One region of the Oceanobacillus sp. FSL W7-1293 genome, then DNA from elsewhere that is predicted to be linked to it. Evidence: riboswitches for the same ligand, from Rfam matches in the RefSeq annotation. Region 1 holds a riboswitch; each other region holds the start of a gene.
The links. Region 1 has a riboswitch for preQ1 ahead of MKY65_RS04460 (QueT transporter family protein). Riboswitches for the same ligand answer to the same signal wherever they lie in the genome.

Region 1 (5,700 bases):
GTTATATCTGATACATACATTGCCGGAGCTTCAAAAAATTTATTTTCCATTTTATACTTGTCACCTTCCTTAATCGATTTATATTTAACTAAAAATAATAAACTTACTTTATGTAACTCATTATAAATAAAGTAAGTTCGATGGTCAAAATTTTTGCAAGGCTTTTCTTTTTTTATGTTTTTTTCGAATATTTAAATCTCTCTTTCCAAATAGAAAAATTTTTTCTAAAACTGCTTTTGAGAGAAAACTCATGAATCTTTCCCTCCATACCTGTTATTTAGACAGGATTTTATAATTCATTGGATAAAATATAAAACCTATTATAATACAAGTTCCCTTGACGCTTTTTTTTGCATAATATATAATCCTTATAAGTTTACTTATATTTATTTAATATTTTGAAGGAGAGGGTCTTTATGAAGGTAAAACTGGAGCAGGTAAATAAAAGCTTTCCCAAAGGCAAAACAGATTCGCTCCATGTCCTGCATGATATCGATCTCCAAATTGAAGCAGGCGAGTTCGTTTCTTTGCTTGGACCTTCCGGCTGTGGCAAGTCCACGATTTTGAATTTAATCGCTGGTTTGGACAGTCCGACATCTGGAGAAGTGTATGTGAATGATAAAAAAGTCCAAGGACCGGGTACAGACCGGGTCGTTGTTTTCCAACAAGGCGGTTTATTTCCATGGATGAATGTAATGGATAATGTTACATATGGACTGCTGTTGAAAAAAATGAGTAAAAAAGAAGCGGAAGAAAAAGCAATGGAAGGACTTCGGATGGTGCATCTCGGGAATTTTGCGCAAGCTTTTCCCCATGAATTATCCGGAGGTATGCAGCAGCGCGTAGCAATTGCCCGTGCTCTCGTGATGGACCCTGACGTTCTTTTGATGGATGAACCATTTGCGGCGCTTGATGAGCAGACACGGCTTATTTTGCATCAGGAGTTGCAAGAAATTTGGCAAAAAACCGGAAAAACCATTCTGTTTATCACGCATAATATTCGTGAAGCACTCACCCTATCGGAACGGGTATTGCTTATGAGCACAAGACCGGGAGCAATCAAAAAATCTTTCAGAGTACAGGCGGCGCGCCCGCGTAACCCTTCAGATAGTGTAATTGTAGATTTGGAAACACGTGTGATGAAGGAATTGGAAGAAGAAATGGAAAAAGTGTTGAAGGAGGAGTTCGGGGATGATTACCGCCTTAAGACGAGTGCTGTTCGTGATCGTGATCGTGACTATATGGGAGATCATATCTAAAACCAACCTGTTTCCGACCTTTATGTTTCCTCCTTTGCTGATTCCGAATGATCCCGGCGGAGTCACGGTGTTAAGCACATTAGTGAACGGTCTGATTTCCGGGCAAATACTCGGAGCTACCGGAATGACGCTTGGGAGGCTGCTGCTCGGTTTTTCCATAGCAGTGGTTTTAGGTCTAATTTTTGGATACTTGATCGCCCGTTATAAATGGGTGGATGACACGCTTGGATTTTTTGTGACTGCGTTACAGTCCATCCCGAGTATTGTCTGGTTCCCTCTGGCTATTGTCTGGTTTGGGCTTGGGAACGTAGCGATTTTATTTATTGTCACTATTGGAGCAACCTGGACAATGACAGTAAATGCAAGCACCGGATTTAAAAATGTGCCCAATCTTTATTTAAATGCCGCACGTACATTAGGTTCATCGGGTACGCATCTTGTGCGAACCGTGATTCTTCCGGCATCTGTACCGCATATCATCTCCGGTCTTCGTGTTGCTTGGGCTTTTGCCTGGCGCGCAATCATGGCCGGGGAACTTCTCGGAGGAAACGGCGGCCTGGGGTATTTGTTAGATATGGGACGCTCCTTGCAATCAATGGATTTAGTGCTCTCTATTATGATTGTGATCGGTGTAATCGGTACGATTATGGATAATCAGGTATTTCTTAGAATGGAACGCTCTGTTGCAAGAAAATGGGGTGTTGGAGCTTAATGGAAAGGATGAAGGATATGAAAAAAATATTATTCGGCCTGGGTGCGCTTCTTTTATTAGGAGCGGCGGGCTGCGGCTCAGAAGAAGCTGCCGATGAAATACACATTGGATATTTTCCTAACTTTACACATATCACCACGGTAGTCGCACTGGAAAATGGTTACTTTGAAGAAGAAATGGGAGAAGAGGTAAGTATCGAAACCTCCACATTCCCGGATGGCAGTGCCTTTATGGAGGCTATGTCCACACAGGATATCGACATTGGTACTGTTGGCCCGTCACCAGCAACAACAACTTATTTAAGAAATCCGGAGCATGAAATCATTGCCGGAGCGGTGAACGGCGGAGCTGTCCTTGCCACCCGTGAAGATTCAGGTATTGAAAGCGTTGAAGATCTTGATGGCATGCGCGTAGCAATCCCGACTATTGGGTCTACGCAGGACATCATGTTGCGAGAAGCATTAGATGATGTCGGTCTAAAAGTAGATGACGAGGGCGGAACCGTAAGCTTGGTACCGCAGGCTCCTGCTGACACATCCACGCTGTTCCTGCAGGGAGACGTCGATGCTGCGGCCACGCAGGAGCCTTGGGGCGTATATTTGGAAAATCAGGCAAACGCCGACATTCTCCTTGATGAAGAAGAATTTGCTTGGGGAACAGAATCAACAACAACTGTTGTTACTGCGCGGAAATCATTTACGGAAAGCAATGAGGAATTAACACAGGCCTATTTGCGTGCCCATGCCCGTGCTGTAGAATTTATTGAAGAGAATCAGGAAGAAGCAGTTGAATTGTTTGTCAATCACATTGAAGAAACGACAGGCAACGAGTTGGATTATGAGGAGACGCTGGAAGCAAGCGAACGTCTCAATCCGACGTATGAAATCAACGAAGAAGTGCTTCAGGAAATGGCAACAATCAGCTACGAAGCTGGGTATATGCAGTCAGATGAAATTGAAGGATTGGTTAATCGGACATTTTTGGAAGCAGCACTGGAAGAATAACCTGATAAAGACGAACTCCCGGTTTGGCGACCGGGGGTTTGTTTTGGTTTGATTTCATTTTCACGTCGACTTCTTCTTCATTCTGACCGCTCTCAGTTAAACTTGTTTTTATTCAAAGACTTCGCGTTTTCCAAATCATTACATATACAAAACGATTGTTTTCCTTCTTCGATACTGGTATGATAGGCTAGGTTCAACGTGGTTCGTAACCATCCCACGCTAAAAAACTAGGAGGAAAACAGGATATGAATATAAAGACACTTGTAGTTAACGGGATTATTGCCGCATTGTATGTCGCTGTATCCCTGCTGGTCTCCCCAGTTGCATTTGGGGCGATTCAATTTCGAATATCAGAGATGTTTAACCATTTGATTATCTTTGATAAGCGTTACTTTTTCGGCATTACGATTGGTGTATTTGCATCTAATTTATTTTCAATGGCAGGCGGATTGGATCTTTTATTCGGGACAGCACATACCGCCATATCTTTAGGAATTATTATTTTCTTAAAAAAATATATTAAAAACAAGCTGACACTGCTATTTCTAAATACATTGATTTTCAGCTTTAATATGTTTATTATTGCCTTCATGCTAAATATAGCTTTACAATTACCATTCCTGCTGACATGGCTTACAACCGGAGTCAGTGAATTGATTGTATTACTGATCGGCATCCCAATCTTCTATACTTTATATAAACGCATACATTTTGATAAAATGATATAATACGGAGAAAAAGACGGTGGAGAATAAATCCATCGTCTTTTTTAAGAATGGAGAAGTAATTTTTTTAATGATATGAAATTCTGCCGGAGGTTCTAGTACTTTTTCGTTCTTCACGCAATCAATCACAAGGAAAGGAATGAGTAACATGATTATCCGAAATCAGAACGGCCATTTTATTTTTATATCACAGGTAGACCATGCTTCTGTATCTGGGGAAATAGTTAAAAATCTGTCCTCGGATTATTTCGATCATACACCTTATAAAGATTCCGTTATCTATGCAGCTGAGCAGCATGACTGCGGCTGGGAGGCCTTTGACAAACAGCCTTTTTGGAATGACCAGGCAAACCTTCCTTATTCCTTTATTGATTTTCCAGATATACCCAAAACCGTCTTATATACACAGGGTATTCAGCAGGTTCAAGAAAAGGATAAATATGCCGCATTATTATGCAGTGAACATTATAAACGTTTTCTCGTAACATCCACGCTCCCTGAAGCAAAAGCATTTGTTCAGCAGGAAGCAGAGCGGCAGGAATGGCTGATTAGCAGGATGGATCATTTTAATCAAGATATGTTTGAAATGGATTATACGCTTTTACAGTTTTCCGATACGCTGTCTCTGTTCGCATGCATGAATGAACCGGGAGCTGCAAATAAAGACCTTCATCCTTTTTTTAAAAACGGCGTATCCGTTTCAAACACCGCAACCTCCTTTCCATCTGCTTTTTCTGTCAGCTGGGAAGATACGGAGACAATAACAATGGAACCTTTTCCATTCTCAGCAGACTTTTCAGTTACTTTGCTGTACAAAAGCATTCCTAAAACAACGATTCAGCAGCAGGGGCTGGTGGATGCTTATGAGCATGCCTCTGTTTTATCAAAAACGATAAGAATAAACACCAAGAAATAAGGCTGGCAGCTGCTCCAGCCTTATTTCTTGGTGTTTTTAAAAAGGACCAGACGCATCCAGTCCCTTCTCTGCTTCATTCAATCTATTTTTACTCTCCTCCCCACACATAAGGGGTTTCTTGATACACATAATAATTCAGCCAGTTGGAAAACAGCAGGCTGGAGTGACTCTTCCAACGGTGCTTCGGCTGTTTTTCCGGATCATTATTTGGATAATAGTTTTCCGGTATTGCTGTATCGATTCCTCGTGCATGGTCTCTTTCATATTCTTCCTTCAATGTGTTTGCCATATATTCTAAATGCCCGGTTGCCATGATATGCTTTCCATCCTCAGAAGCAAGTAAAAAAACCCCTGCGTCATCGGATACAGCAATCAGCTGCAGATCAGGATGATTTTCGATTTCTTCCAAAGAAACCGTTGTATAGCGGGAATGCGGTGCTAAGAATACTTCATCAAACCCTCTCACCAGCCGTTCTTTCGGTGTTAACACATCATGTTCAAAAATCCCAAAGCATTTTTTCGGAAGCGGATGCTTATTAATTCCATAATGATGATATAAAGCAGCCTGTGCTCCCCAGCAAATATGCAGGGTGGATGTCACATGATCATTCGTCCAGTTCATAATCTCCTGCAGCTCTTCCCAATAATCAACATCAGTAAAAGACAGATGCTCCACCGGGGAACCCGTAATAATCATACCGTCAAATGTTTTATCCCGGACCTCTTCAAAGGTCTTATAAAAGGTATCCAAATGATTCTGGCTTGTTGTTTTTGATTCATGTGAAGCCATTCGTAAAAAAGAAATCCGCACCTGTAACGGTGTATTTCCTAAATATCTTAACAATTGCGTTTCTGTTTTTTGCTTTTCCGGCATTAAATTAAGAATAAGAATACTAAGCGGACGAATTTCCTGTGCATCCGCGCGCTGTTCATCCATCACAAATATATTTTCCTCTTCCAGAATCTCTTTTGCAGGCAACTCTCTCGGAATTTTAATCGGCATTGTCTGACCTCCACTTTTTAAACTTAACTTATCTCAAACGTTCTATTATCAATATGGATTATATCCGTACTGAATGTACAG
Region 2 (5,700 bases), 1.5 Mb from region 1:
TTACAAACCAATCCTGGTAGCGGCTTCCCTGTGTTTCCAACGCAACCTCAATATCCTTTTCCTGGAGCAAATCAATTAAATTATCAATAGCAGATAACAAAGCTGGATTCCCGCCTGAAATCGTCACATGGTCAAAATGATTTCCGCCTATTTCTTTCAGCCGCTGCCAAATTTCTTCACTCGTCATCTGAACAATATCTTCTTTAGCGCTTCCGTCCCATGTAAATGCGGAATCGCACCAGGCACATCGGTAATCGCATCCAGCTGTCCGGACGAACATGGTTTTCCTCCCTACTACCATTCCTTCTCCTTGAATTGTAGGGCCGAATATTTCTAAGACCGGAATTTCACGCATGATTCATCCACTCCCGTCTTGCTTCCGCATAGCTTGTCGGTGTTTCAAATAATCGAACAAACTCCACCTGGCATTGGTTAGGGAGTTCCTGGATTGCTGCTTCCATTTGTTCGAAAATCCAGACGACCATATTTTCAGCAGTTGTGTTCATTTTTGGCAATGTTTCATTTAAATAACGGTGATCTAAAAATGTTTCAATCTTGTTCTTCCAAATCTCTTTTATATCACCAAAATCAATTACTAATCCTACCTCATCTACAAAACCGCTGATACCGAATACAACCTGATACGTATGACCATGCAGATTCTTACACTTTCCCTCATAGCAATGGAGATGATGCGCTGCATCAAAGGAAAACTCCTTGCTTACCATCACGCGTTTTTGGTGATAGGCCAATTCTTCTCTATGAATATCTTTATCCAGCTTTTGCAGCTCTTCGACAATACGAAACCCGAACATTACTGATTCATCTCCTGTCTTCCCGCTAGATATTGGTCTAACCCACGCTGGCGTAATTGACATGCAGGACATTCTCCGCATCCTGCTCCTCTAACCCCGTTATAGCAGGTCAACGTCCGCTCTCTGACATAATCAAAGGCTTGCAGTTCATCCGCTAATTCCCATGTTTCTGCCTTATCCAGCCACATTAATGGCGTATGAATCACAAAGTCTTCATCCATAGATAGATTTAAGGTGACATTTAATGACTTGGTAAAGATATCTCGGCAATCCGGATACCCGCTGAAATCTGTTTCACAAACCCCTGTAATAATATGCTTGGCATCAATTTGTTTGGCTAGAATGGTTGCAAAAGAAAGGAACAGTAAATTTCTTCCCGGGACAAATGTATTGGGTATGCCGCCATCCTCTGCATTTTCTACTTCAATGTCCTCCCTGGTGAGCGCATTGGGCGCTAATTGATTCAGTAAAGACATGTCTAAAATATGATGTCTTAACCCTTGATCTTCAGCGATTTCTTTTGCCACTTCAATTTCTAAGCTATGACGCTGATTGTAGTCGAAGGTGACTAACTCTACATGCTCAAACTTTTCTAATGCCCAAAATAAACAGGTGGTGCTATCCTGACCACCGCTGAAAACCACAACTGCACGTTTATTTTTTTCCATAAAAAAATCCCCTTTCCAATTTGAAAAAGAGAATTCTAAACACCCGAAAAATGTAAAAAACCATACCTAAGGCGCGGTATGGGTATCCTTAGTTTTTTATAGAGGGTGTTAGCTAGAACCTCTTCTACTTCGTTCGTAGATTTTATTCAATTTCTTTTTACAATTGGCAGTATAACATATATTTCCTGATGATGTTAGCATGTCTTCCTTTTTTTCAAACATTATAATACATTTCAGCAATTAGGTTGGTTTTTAAGTGTTTGTTCTGCCTTCTAACATAACAAATGCTCCCTTTATTAGCTTCTCTATCCACTATAAAGGGAGCATCATTACAGTTTACGATACGGTAATTCTGTTTTCAGCTGCCAATATACATTTCACTTTTTCTCACGAATACCCATGAGTGTGTTTGCTCCTGCTGGCCAATTTTCTTTTGGCAGTCTTGGAAATTGATTAATCCGTACATCAACAGATTCCGGAAACGGCGCAGGACGTCCAGATGACTGATCTATCCCCATTACCATCTGTTCACTGGTTGCCACAGTATCATTTTCTTTGTTTTTCATTTCAAACCAAAGATGCACGCGCTTTACATCCCGGTTCAACACAGTAACTTTCGTATGAAGCTCCTCATTGTCATGCGCTTCTTTTACATATTTAATATGTGCTTCCAGCGTAAAAATGGTATAAGCATTTGCTTTTCGACCTTCTTCATCCAGGCCGATAGCATCTATGAAAGCATCGAGGCTATAACTGAAAATCAATGCGTAGTATGCATCGTTCAGATGTCCATTATAATCTACCCACTCAGGTAACACGTTACCCTTCCATATTTGCTTACTTTCTGTCATAAGGGAGCAACCTTTCTGCCGGCCAGAAGCCTTCTTCCTCTAAAAGTCCCATTAATTTAATCAAGAAACGGTCGCGGCGGTGTTCAAGGTCATCGATAGAAATCTCTCCGCTCTGTTCAGCAGTCCCTGAAATCACTTTTTCGCTTAATTCTTCCGTCAGTTCAGGTGCCACTAAACGGGTCCAAGGCAGCTTCAATGCAGGGCCGAATTGTTCAAGCATGTGCCGCATCCCGTCCTTACCGCCTGCTAAATGAAGCGTTAGAAATGGTCCCATCAGTGCCCAGCGAAGACCAGGGCCGTAGACAATCGCTTTATCTACTTCTTCCGTAGTCGCTACGCCATCATTGACGATATGAAGCCCTTCACGCCAAATTGCTTCCATAAGCCGGTCGCCAATGTGGCCGTCAATTTCACCTTTCATCACTAGCGGCTTCATATGCATGCTTTCATAAAGCTCCTCTGCCTTTTCCATATAACTGCGCTCTGTCTGCTTTCCTCCTGCGATTTCCACCAATGGAATTAAGTAAACGGGATTAAATGGATGGGCAACAATGATCCGTTCTGGATGATGCACACAATCTTCCTGCAGGACAGAAGGCATGTATCCAGAAGTACTTGAAGCGATAATCGCTGTCGGTTTAGCAGCAGCATCCACCTGGGCTAATACCTTTTTTTTCAAGGCTTCCTGCTCTGGAACATTTTCCTGTATCAAATCGGCTTCTTTTACAGCTTCCTCCAGCTCGTTGTAGAAGGTCAGATTCTCTTTTGCAGCTTCGTTGTTTACCCCGTATTCTTCTAATGTTGCCCAAATAGCATCTATCATTTTTTCTGTTTTTTCTTTTGCATCAGGAGCCGGATCAAAAGCATTGACCTTATGACCATTTGCTAAAAAGCGCGCAATCCAGCCATTGCCAATCACGCCGGTTCCTAAAACTGCCATTGTTTTTTGCGCCATATTTCACCTCTTAGGAATTAAATTTTTTAAGATTTAAATGTTCTCTTGCCTCTGCAGCCGTCATCGGCTCCAGCTTTACACTGTTTAAAATGCTGACAGCTTGATCAACCAGCTGTTCGTTTGTACCAAGTACACCTTTTTCTAAATATAAGTTATCTTCTAAACCGACCCGGACATTCCCGCCGAGTAAAGCAGCCTGTGCCACAATCGGCAGCTGCATACGGCCAATACCAAAGGCTGACCAATGTGCTCCATCGACCACTCTTCTTTTCATGTATTCGATTGTTTCTGCATCCGCATCAGCGCCCCATGGAATACCAAGACAAAACTGATACATTGGTGTTCCTTCCACTAACCCTTCAGAAATTAGTTGGTTAGCAAGACGGATATGTCCTGTATCAAATACTTCCATTTCGGGTTTTACGCCGCTTTCTTTAATCAGCTTTGCGTGCTCCCGAAGCCAGTCTTCCGGTCCTAAATAAACCTGATTGCCAAAGTTTAAACTGCCGCAATCTAAGGTGGTGAGTTCCGGAAGCAATTCCCCGACCGGTTCATGACGCTCTTTTGGTGTCTGAATATCAGTTCCTTCTCCTCCACAAGTTGGATTTTCTAGATTTGGAACAAAGTCGCCGCCCCCGCCGGCCGTAATATTAATAATCACATCTGTATCGGATTCACGGATTCGTTCCACGGTTTCTCTAAAAAGCGCCACATCATGACTGAGTTTCCCTGTCTTGGGGTCACGAACATGGATATGCGCAATCGCAGCACCTGCTTTTGCTGATTCAATAGCAGATTCCGCAATTTCTTTTGGTGTAATTGGAACATGTCTGCTTTTCTCTGTTGTATCACCTGCACCAGTCAGTGCCGCAGTAATGATTCGTTTATTCTTCATTTTGTGCTTCCTCCTTTTTGTTCGGGGTGACAATAGGAACATGATTAAAAATCTCGCCACTTTCAAAAAACGCAACAAGATTATTTATCCAATTATAATAGGCATTCCATTCATCCAGCTCCTGCTGTAATCTCTCCATTCGAACTTTTACTTCTTCTGAGGAATCCTCTGTCAAGAAAGTTTCTAAATGACGAATTTGTTCTCTAAGACGGCGCTCTAAACTCGTATTACGTTTTACAACCTCTGACCAGTTACTTGTAAATAAGGATATAAATGTTTGTGCATAGTCGCGTTCTACATTGTAATGATCTTTACGGCTGCCCTTAACGTATTCTTTTTCAGCGATATTAAATGAAATCATCTGTCGCATGACCTGACTCATTCTAGTTTTACTCATTCCAGTTTCATCCGCCAGCGAATCTAATGTCATCGCCTCGCGATTCATATAGATAATGCCTAGCAAACGGCCGACTGTTGAGGATACGCCGAATGTTTCCATATTATCTGCGATTCGATCTGTGAGCAGTTCTTCGCAGGATTTGATTTCTTGAAGCAATTGATTATTTGAAAATGATTCCATCGCCAAGCCCCCCTTTAACTCGTATATGTGTCACTGTAACATGGATTAAATAAAAATGGAAAAAACAAGTTTAATAGCAATCCAGAGTAAAATTGAGCAATTCTAAGAAAAAACCATCTGTATACTTTGTAAAGTTTAAATTGCACAGATTTTACGGTTTAAATGGTTTTTTTGGGATTTTCATTTTCACCTGCCTGTTTATTATACTAAGTAAGTCTAAAATTTAGTTTTACGGAATAAGCAATGGAGGTGCTTGTAGTGCTTGAATTTAAAGAAGTAACCAAAAAATTCGAAGGGAATGATACTCCTTCCGTTCATAAACTGAACCTAGAAGTAGAACGAGGAGAATTTGTTGTTTTTATCGGTCCAAGCGGGTGCGGGAAAACAACTACGATGAAAATGATCAACCGGTTAATTGAACCTTCCGGGGGAGAAATTCTAGTAGACGGCGTAAATGTTCTTAAGCAGGATGCTGTCCAATTACGGCGATCCATTGGATACGTTATACAGCAAATCGGATTAATGCCCCATATGACTGTAGGAGAAAATATCTCTCTTGTGGGATCGCTTTTAAAATGGAATAAGGAGAAACAGAAAGAACGGGCAAAAGAACTTATTTCACTGGTTGACCTGCCAGAGGATTATTTAGATCGTTACCCGCATGAGTTAAGCGGAGGACAGCAGCAGCGAATCGGGGTACTGAGAGCGTTAGCTACGAATCCCCCATTGATTTTAATGGACGAACCATTTGGGGCGCTTGACCCAATCACTCGTGACAGCTTACAAGAGGAGTTTAAAAAACTTCAAAAGGAAATGGATAAAACGATTGTTTTTGTTACCCATGATATGGATGAAGCGATAAAACTTGCTGATAAGATCGTGATTATGAACCAAGGAGAAATCGTTCAAGTCGGCACACCAGATGATATTCTTCGC
Region 3 (5,700 bases), 150 kb from region 1:
GTAGTGTTTTTCTGGGGCCTAAGATTACTCGCCCCATGAAACCCGTTGTAGCGGTAGCTATTAATTTCAATTTATATAGTAGAATTAATTGGTCGTTGCTGACTGTTAGAATTTCCGTAAAGAGAGACCATCATTCTTCATTTATGAGGCGGGATTCTTACAGTCAGTTACACTGTGTAAATTAATGACGCTTTTTCAACACTTTTATGAATTTGTAAACGTTTTAAAGGAAATGTGTTACGATAATAATAGGAAGACAATACGAGATAGGGAGGAATAGGGATGAGTATGAATATATTAGTAGCTTATGACGGATCCGACCTTAGTAAAAAAGCAGTAGAAGAAGCGAAAGAGCAGGTGAAGCTTGCAGAAGACGCCGTTGTCCATGTGGTTACCGTTATTTCCAATGGCGGGCCGACTGTAAATGCAGCCCTTGCCCGTGCATTTATGGACGATTTGGCAGAGGAAGCACGTCCTGCCATCCATGAAATATATAAAGAGTTGGAAGCGGATGGAATAGCATGTGAAACAGAAGTTTTGATAGATTATTCTTTCCGTAATCCAGGTTCTAAAGTGATTGAATATGCCAAAGAAAAGGAAATAGATTTAATTGTTTTAGGAAGCCGCGGACTTGGAGGAGTAGGAAGATTTCTGCTTGGAAGCGTCAGTACGCAGATTGTTCATCAATCGGCGTGTAAAGTACTTGTTGTGAAATAAAGGATAAAAAAAAGTCTCAAGCTCTCATGATATTTGGTTATGAGAGCTTGAGACTTTTTTTTAGAGTTGAATCAGGTCTCAGGCCATTTTTGCCCAAACGATTAGTGACAGCAGCAATCATATCATTCGATCAGCATAGTATGGCAGCATATTTTCATGTCTATGAAGAAATAGTACCTTAAAAAATCTCTTGACCATTAATAGGCATCTATGTATAATTTAATCGTAATCATTACGAAACGTAATCATTACGTATAATGGAAGGAGTGTTTCTATGAAGAAGTTTTGGCAATTAGGAATTATATTAGGCTTAATCAGTTTCCTGTTTATAGCCGGCTGTCAATCCGGGAATGAGGAAGCAGATAATCAGGAAGAAGGAACTGGCAGTCAAGAAGATGCAGAAGGAAATCATGAAGAAGAGGGGCACGACCATGCTCATGGTGACGAAGCAGCTTCCTTCGATGATGTGCCGGAAAATATCGAAATTGAAGGGTTATCCGACCATTACCATACAGGCGATGTTTTTAAATTAGAGGCGGTAACAGAAGAGGAAGGCTTGGATCATTGGCACTGGTACATACGTGATTCTGCTGAAGAGGAATGGGCGGTGGCAGAAGATCAATACGGGGATTCTTATATGGGTGATGCAGAAGTAGATGGACAGGAAGTTCTTGCGGTTCTTTACGATGATGATCATAATCCGGTTGCCAAGTCTCCTGTTACAGAAATTACGATTGACGACCATGAAGGCGAGAGTCATGACCATGAAGATAGCAGTGAAGATGATCATGGCCACGATCATGAGCATGAAGATGACGACCATCATCATTAATCATATTATGTAAATACTTATAAGCAGAAATAGATTATCGGACGGGATATTTCTATGAACGGATGCTCAATAATGGTTGAAAGCAAATAGAATGCTGTTTAAAAAGCAGATTCTATTTGCTTTCTTTTTGTAGATAGCCATGGAGGAGGAATGAACACAGTGCTTCCAGCAGATGCTTATTTTTTAATCATTATTTTCTTAAAATTTCTACTTTAATTTTATAACAATAAAATATGTTAATGCAGTAAAAAAATAAACACATAAAGCAGAAGAAAAGGTGTTCCAGCAAAGGAAGGATGTTATAATAGCTATGTACTTCAGAGCATGAGACGTACTTAGATTTACAACAGAAATTGAGGGAAATAAATGAGAAAGAAGATTGCAGGTATTGTCCTGGGTCTCCTGGTTGTCTGCGCCATTGCAACAGGTATTTATTTTTACCAGAACGATGAAACGCAAGCAGAGGAGTATACTGGAGCACCGACGATTTTTATACATGGTTATAAAGGAACGGAGAATTCATTTGGTCATATGCTTGACCGTTTTGAAAATACGTACCAATGGGGAAATAAAGGGTTTATCTACTATGTGACAGAGAACGGAGATATTGTCGATTATAACTTAAATAACGGAAGATATGCGCCCATGTTTGTACAGATTGTTTTAGAGGATAATCGTGCAAGCTTTGAGGAAAGTACAGAATGGATTGCGGCAGTGCTTCTTCATCTCAAGGAAAATTATCGGGTGGAGGAAGTTAACCTGGTCGGACATTCTATGGGCGGTATTCTGGCGGTGAAATATACGATGGAATATGTAAGGAATGACTATCCATCTGTTAATAAACTTGTAGCCATCGGCAGTCCATTTGATGGCATTTATAATGAAAGATATTTTGAAATTCATCAAGATGCAGCTGCAGAAGATTTGAAACCCGATTCGCATGCGATAAATATACTGCAGCAGAATATGTTTCCGGCGGATGTGGATGTGTACAGCATTGCCAGTACAGGAGACGCAGTTGCAGTCCCGGAGAGTGTGAAGGCGCTGAGGAGTATGATACCCGAGCAAAATTTCAAAGAAACGATTATTGATGACCCGCAGCTGACACACAGTGCCCTGCACGAAAGTATGCAAATTGATAAATTGATTCATAGCTTTTTGTGGCAAGATTAAAGCGAATCAACTACAATGGTATAGGATTGATTTATCAAATTATCTTACTTCAGTTATGCGGAAATGCCCAACTGGAGTAAGCTGAATGCCTGTTTCTAACAAAGCAGAAAAAGAATGAGAATATAAAGGTCAAATAGATAAAAGCTTTTGACAAATTAAAGGAATGATAGCATGAATAAATACCATCATCTTTATGATCAATTAATTCAACATACCAATAAAGAGAATGTATTGGTGAACGAGCCGATTAGAGAACATACGTATACGAAATTAGGCGGGGAAGCGGATTTTTATATTACCCCGTCGACTTATGAAGAAGTGCAGGCGATTATCCGCTTTGCTAATCAGGAAAATGTACCGTTTACAATGCTTGGAAATGGTTCTAATCTGATTGTGAAGGATGGCGGAATCCGCGGGATCGTTATGAACCTGCAGCAGCTGTCTGCTATTTGGAGAGAAGGAGATAAAGTTATCTCTCAGAGCGGAGCAAGAATTATTGATGCTTCCCGTTTTGCTTTAAATGAAGAGCTTGCCGGGTTGGAGTTTGCCTGTGGCATCCCAGGTTCTGTCGGCGGAGCGTTGTATATGAATGCAGGTGCATATGGCGGAGAAATTAAAGATGCGCTGGAAAGCACGGTAGTTGCGACAAAGGACGGCGAACTGCTGACATTAACAGCAGAGCAATTAGACCTCAGCTATCGCACAAGTAATATTCCGGACAATGGTTATATTGTATTGGAAGCAACATTCGCATTAAAGCCCGGGAGCAAAGAAGAAATTAAAGAAATGATGGATGATCTTACATATAAAAGAGAATCCAAACAGCCGCTCGAGTACCCGTCTTGCGGCAGTGTGTTCAAACGTCCGCCCGGTTTTTTTGCCGGCAAGCTGATTCAAGACTGTAATCTTCAAGGAAAGCAAATTGGCGGAGCGGAAGTTTCTACAAAGCATGCCGGTTTTATTGTAAATAAACAAAACGCTACAGCATCCGAATATATTTCATTAATTCAATTTGTTCAAGCAACGGTGAAAGAGAAATTTGATGTGCAGTTAGAGCGGGAAGTGCGGATTATTGGTGAGGATGTGGAAGGATAGTCTCATAGCCCAGATTCTGGCTGTGACAGAGGACGGCTGGGATAAAAAGAAAATTTGACATGCCTGTGATCTATTCTTATAATATGAAGTGTTATTTTAAACTTCAGGCAGAGGTTCTTAGCTTCAACCCTCTATAAAAAACTAAGGACAACCTGCGATTATCAAGCCGTGTTCTTTGGGAGCACGGCTTTTTTTAGTTTGTGCAAAGAAGTTTTCAACTGCGAGGAAACAGAAAATCAAAGGAGCTGACGAGTATGACAGGAAGAAATGAAAGAGAACTTCAAGGAATTGAATTGCTAGGGAATAAAGAAACGAAATATGCATTTGATTATACACCTGAGATTTTAGAAACATTTGATAATCAGCATCCAAATCGTGATTATTTTGTAAAATTAAACTGTCCGGAATTTACAACGCTTTGTCCGATAACGAATCAGCCGGATTTTGGAACCGTCTATATCAGCTATATTCCAAATATCAAAATGGTAGAGAGTAAGTCTTTAAAATTATATTTGTTCAGCTTCCGGAATCATGGTGATTTCCATGAGGACTGTATCAATATTATCATGAATGATTTAATTGAGCTGATGGATCCGCGTTATATTGAAGTAAGAGGGAAATTTACACCGCGTGGGGGGATTTCCATCGACCCGTATTGCAATTATGGAAAAATCGGAACTAAATTTGAAAAGATGGCAGAAAACCGGTTAATGCAGCACGATATGTATCCGGAAACCATCGATAATCGATAGAGGGAAACTAAGATCCTTGCACCTTTGAAGAGAAGGGAACAGGAGAATGTATATTTATTTTAACGCCATCTTTGTTGGCTTATTATTATTGTCGAATGTCTTGTCGGTCAAATTGTTTCAAATGGGAAGTTTTGTATTGCCGGCTGCAGCGATTGTTTATGTGATTACGTATATGATAATGGATGTGGTTGGCGAGGTTTATGGAAAAAAAGCTGCCCGCAAAACGATACAAGCAGGATTTTTCACACAAATTATTGCAATGATTTTTATTTTTATTGCCATACACCTTCCGCCAGCAGCAGGTTTTCAGGAACAGGCTGCTTTTGAAACGATTTTTAACGGAAGCTTTCGCGTTATTTTAGCTAGTTTAGTTTCTTATTTTGTCAGTCAGCATTTAGGAGTATCTATCTTTCACCGCTTAAAGCACCGGCATGGAAGAAAGAAGCTGTGGTTACGTAATAGCTTATCAACGATGACCAGTCAGCTTTTTGATACCGTTCTATTTATTACGATTGCATTTTGGGGGATTGTTCCAACAGGTGTTTTAATCGGGATGATTGTATCGCAGTACATATGGAAGGTGATGGTGGCAATAATTGATACGCCATTTGTTTATCTTCTTGTACGGTGCATACGTAAATATGAGGTGAAAAACAAAGCGGAGTTGTTAGAAGCTTCTTGAGAAGATCAGCTGATGCCCTATCACTTTGAATAACCTATCATACCAAGAAACCAGCCAGACGGCTGGTTTTTTTAGGTTCAAGAATAGGAAAGCATATAAAAAATGCTGAATATAGCCGCTCCAACGGGTTTCATGGGGTGAGTAATTTTAGGCCCCAGAAATACACTCCGCTTTCCGTGGTCCCCAATCTCATCTCCTTTAAAGAAGACTTAGCGATTGGCAAGCCGGCAGGCGCAGACAGAGCTAAAGTCGCACTTATGCCCCGAGGGTGAAAAGAAGACTTAGCGATTGGCAAGCCGGCAGGCGCAGACAGAAGCAAAACGTTATGTTTTGAATATAAAGGCGGTTCATCTGCATCATTTTTAACTAGACAGATAGCAGAGAGAAACGACTATTTATAGAATGTACATATAAAATAAAACCCCGGCTCAAAAATAAAACCTGACCGG

Region 2: linked by a shared signal. The riboswitch ahead of queC (7-cyano-7-deazaguanine synthase QueC) and the one ahead of MKY65_RS04460 (QueT transporter family protein) in region 1 are both predicted to bind preQ1.
Region 3: linked by a shared signal. The riboswitch ahead of queF (preQ(1) synthase) and the one ahead of MKY65_RS04460 (QueT transporter family protein) in region 1 are both predicted to bind preQ1.

Annotation. Positions count from the first base shown of each region.
Region 1 covers NZ_CP150212.1:903,325-909,024, reverse strand. The annotation lists gene MKY65_RS04480 (VOC family protein) at 1-50, opposite strand, end outside; gene MKY65_RS04475 (ABC transporter ATP-binding protein) at 417-1,259, shown strand; gene MKY65_RS04470 (ABC transporter permease) at 1,192-1,971, shown strand; gene MKY65_RS04465 (ABC transporter substrate-binding protein) at 1,989-2,975, shown strand; PreQ1 riboswitch class I at 3,168-3,212, shown strand; gene MKY65_RS04460 (QueT transporter family protein) at 3,221-3,703, shown strand; gene MKY65_RS04455 (DUF3891 family protein) at 3,849-4,616, shown strand; gene metA (homoserine O-succinyltransferase) at 4,705-5,619, opposite strand.
Region 2 covers NZ_CP150212.1:2,353,724-2,359,423, reverse strand. The annotation lists gene queE (7-carboxy-7-deazaguanine synthase QueE) at 1-355, opposite strand, end outside; gene queD (6-carboxytetrahydropterin synthase QueD) at 348-815, opposite strand; gene queC (7-cyano-7-deazaguanine synthase QueC) at 815-1,483, opposite strand; PreQ1 riboswitch class I at 1,566-1,611, opposite strand; gene MKY65_RS11555 (thioesterase family protein) at 1,861-2,334, opposite strand; gene MKY65_RS11550 (3-hydroxyacyl-CoA dehydrogenase NAD-binding domain-containing protein) at 2,321-3,289, opposite strand; gene MKY65_RS11545 (3-keto-5-aminohexanoate cleavage protein) at 3,300-4,184, opposite strand; gene MKY65_RS11540 (GbsR/MarR family transcriptional regulator) at 4,174-4,764, opposite strand; gene MKY65_RS11535 (betaine/proline/choline family ABC transporter ATP-binding protein) at 5,023-5,700, shown strand, end outside.
Region 3 covers NZ_CP150212.1:1,053,863-1,059,562, forward strand. The annotation lists gene MKY65_RS05205 (universal stress protein) at 283-717, shown strand; gene MKY65_RS05210 (hypothetical protein) at 992-1,549, shown strand; gene MKY65_RS05215 (alpha/beta fold hydrolase) at 1,916-2,722, shown strand; gene murB (UDP-N-acetylmuramate dehydrogenase) at 2,894-3,817, shown strand; PreQ1 riboswitch class I at 3,922-3,968, shown strand; gene queF (preQ(1) synthase) at 4,072-4,569, shown strand; gene MKY65_RS05230 (queuosine precursor transporter) at 4,616-5,251, shown strand.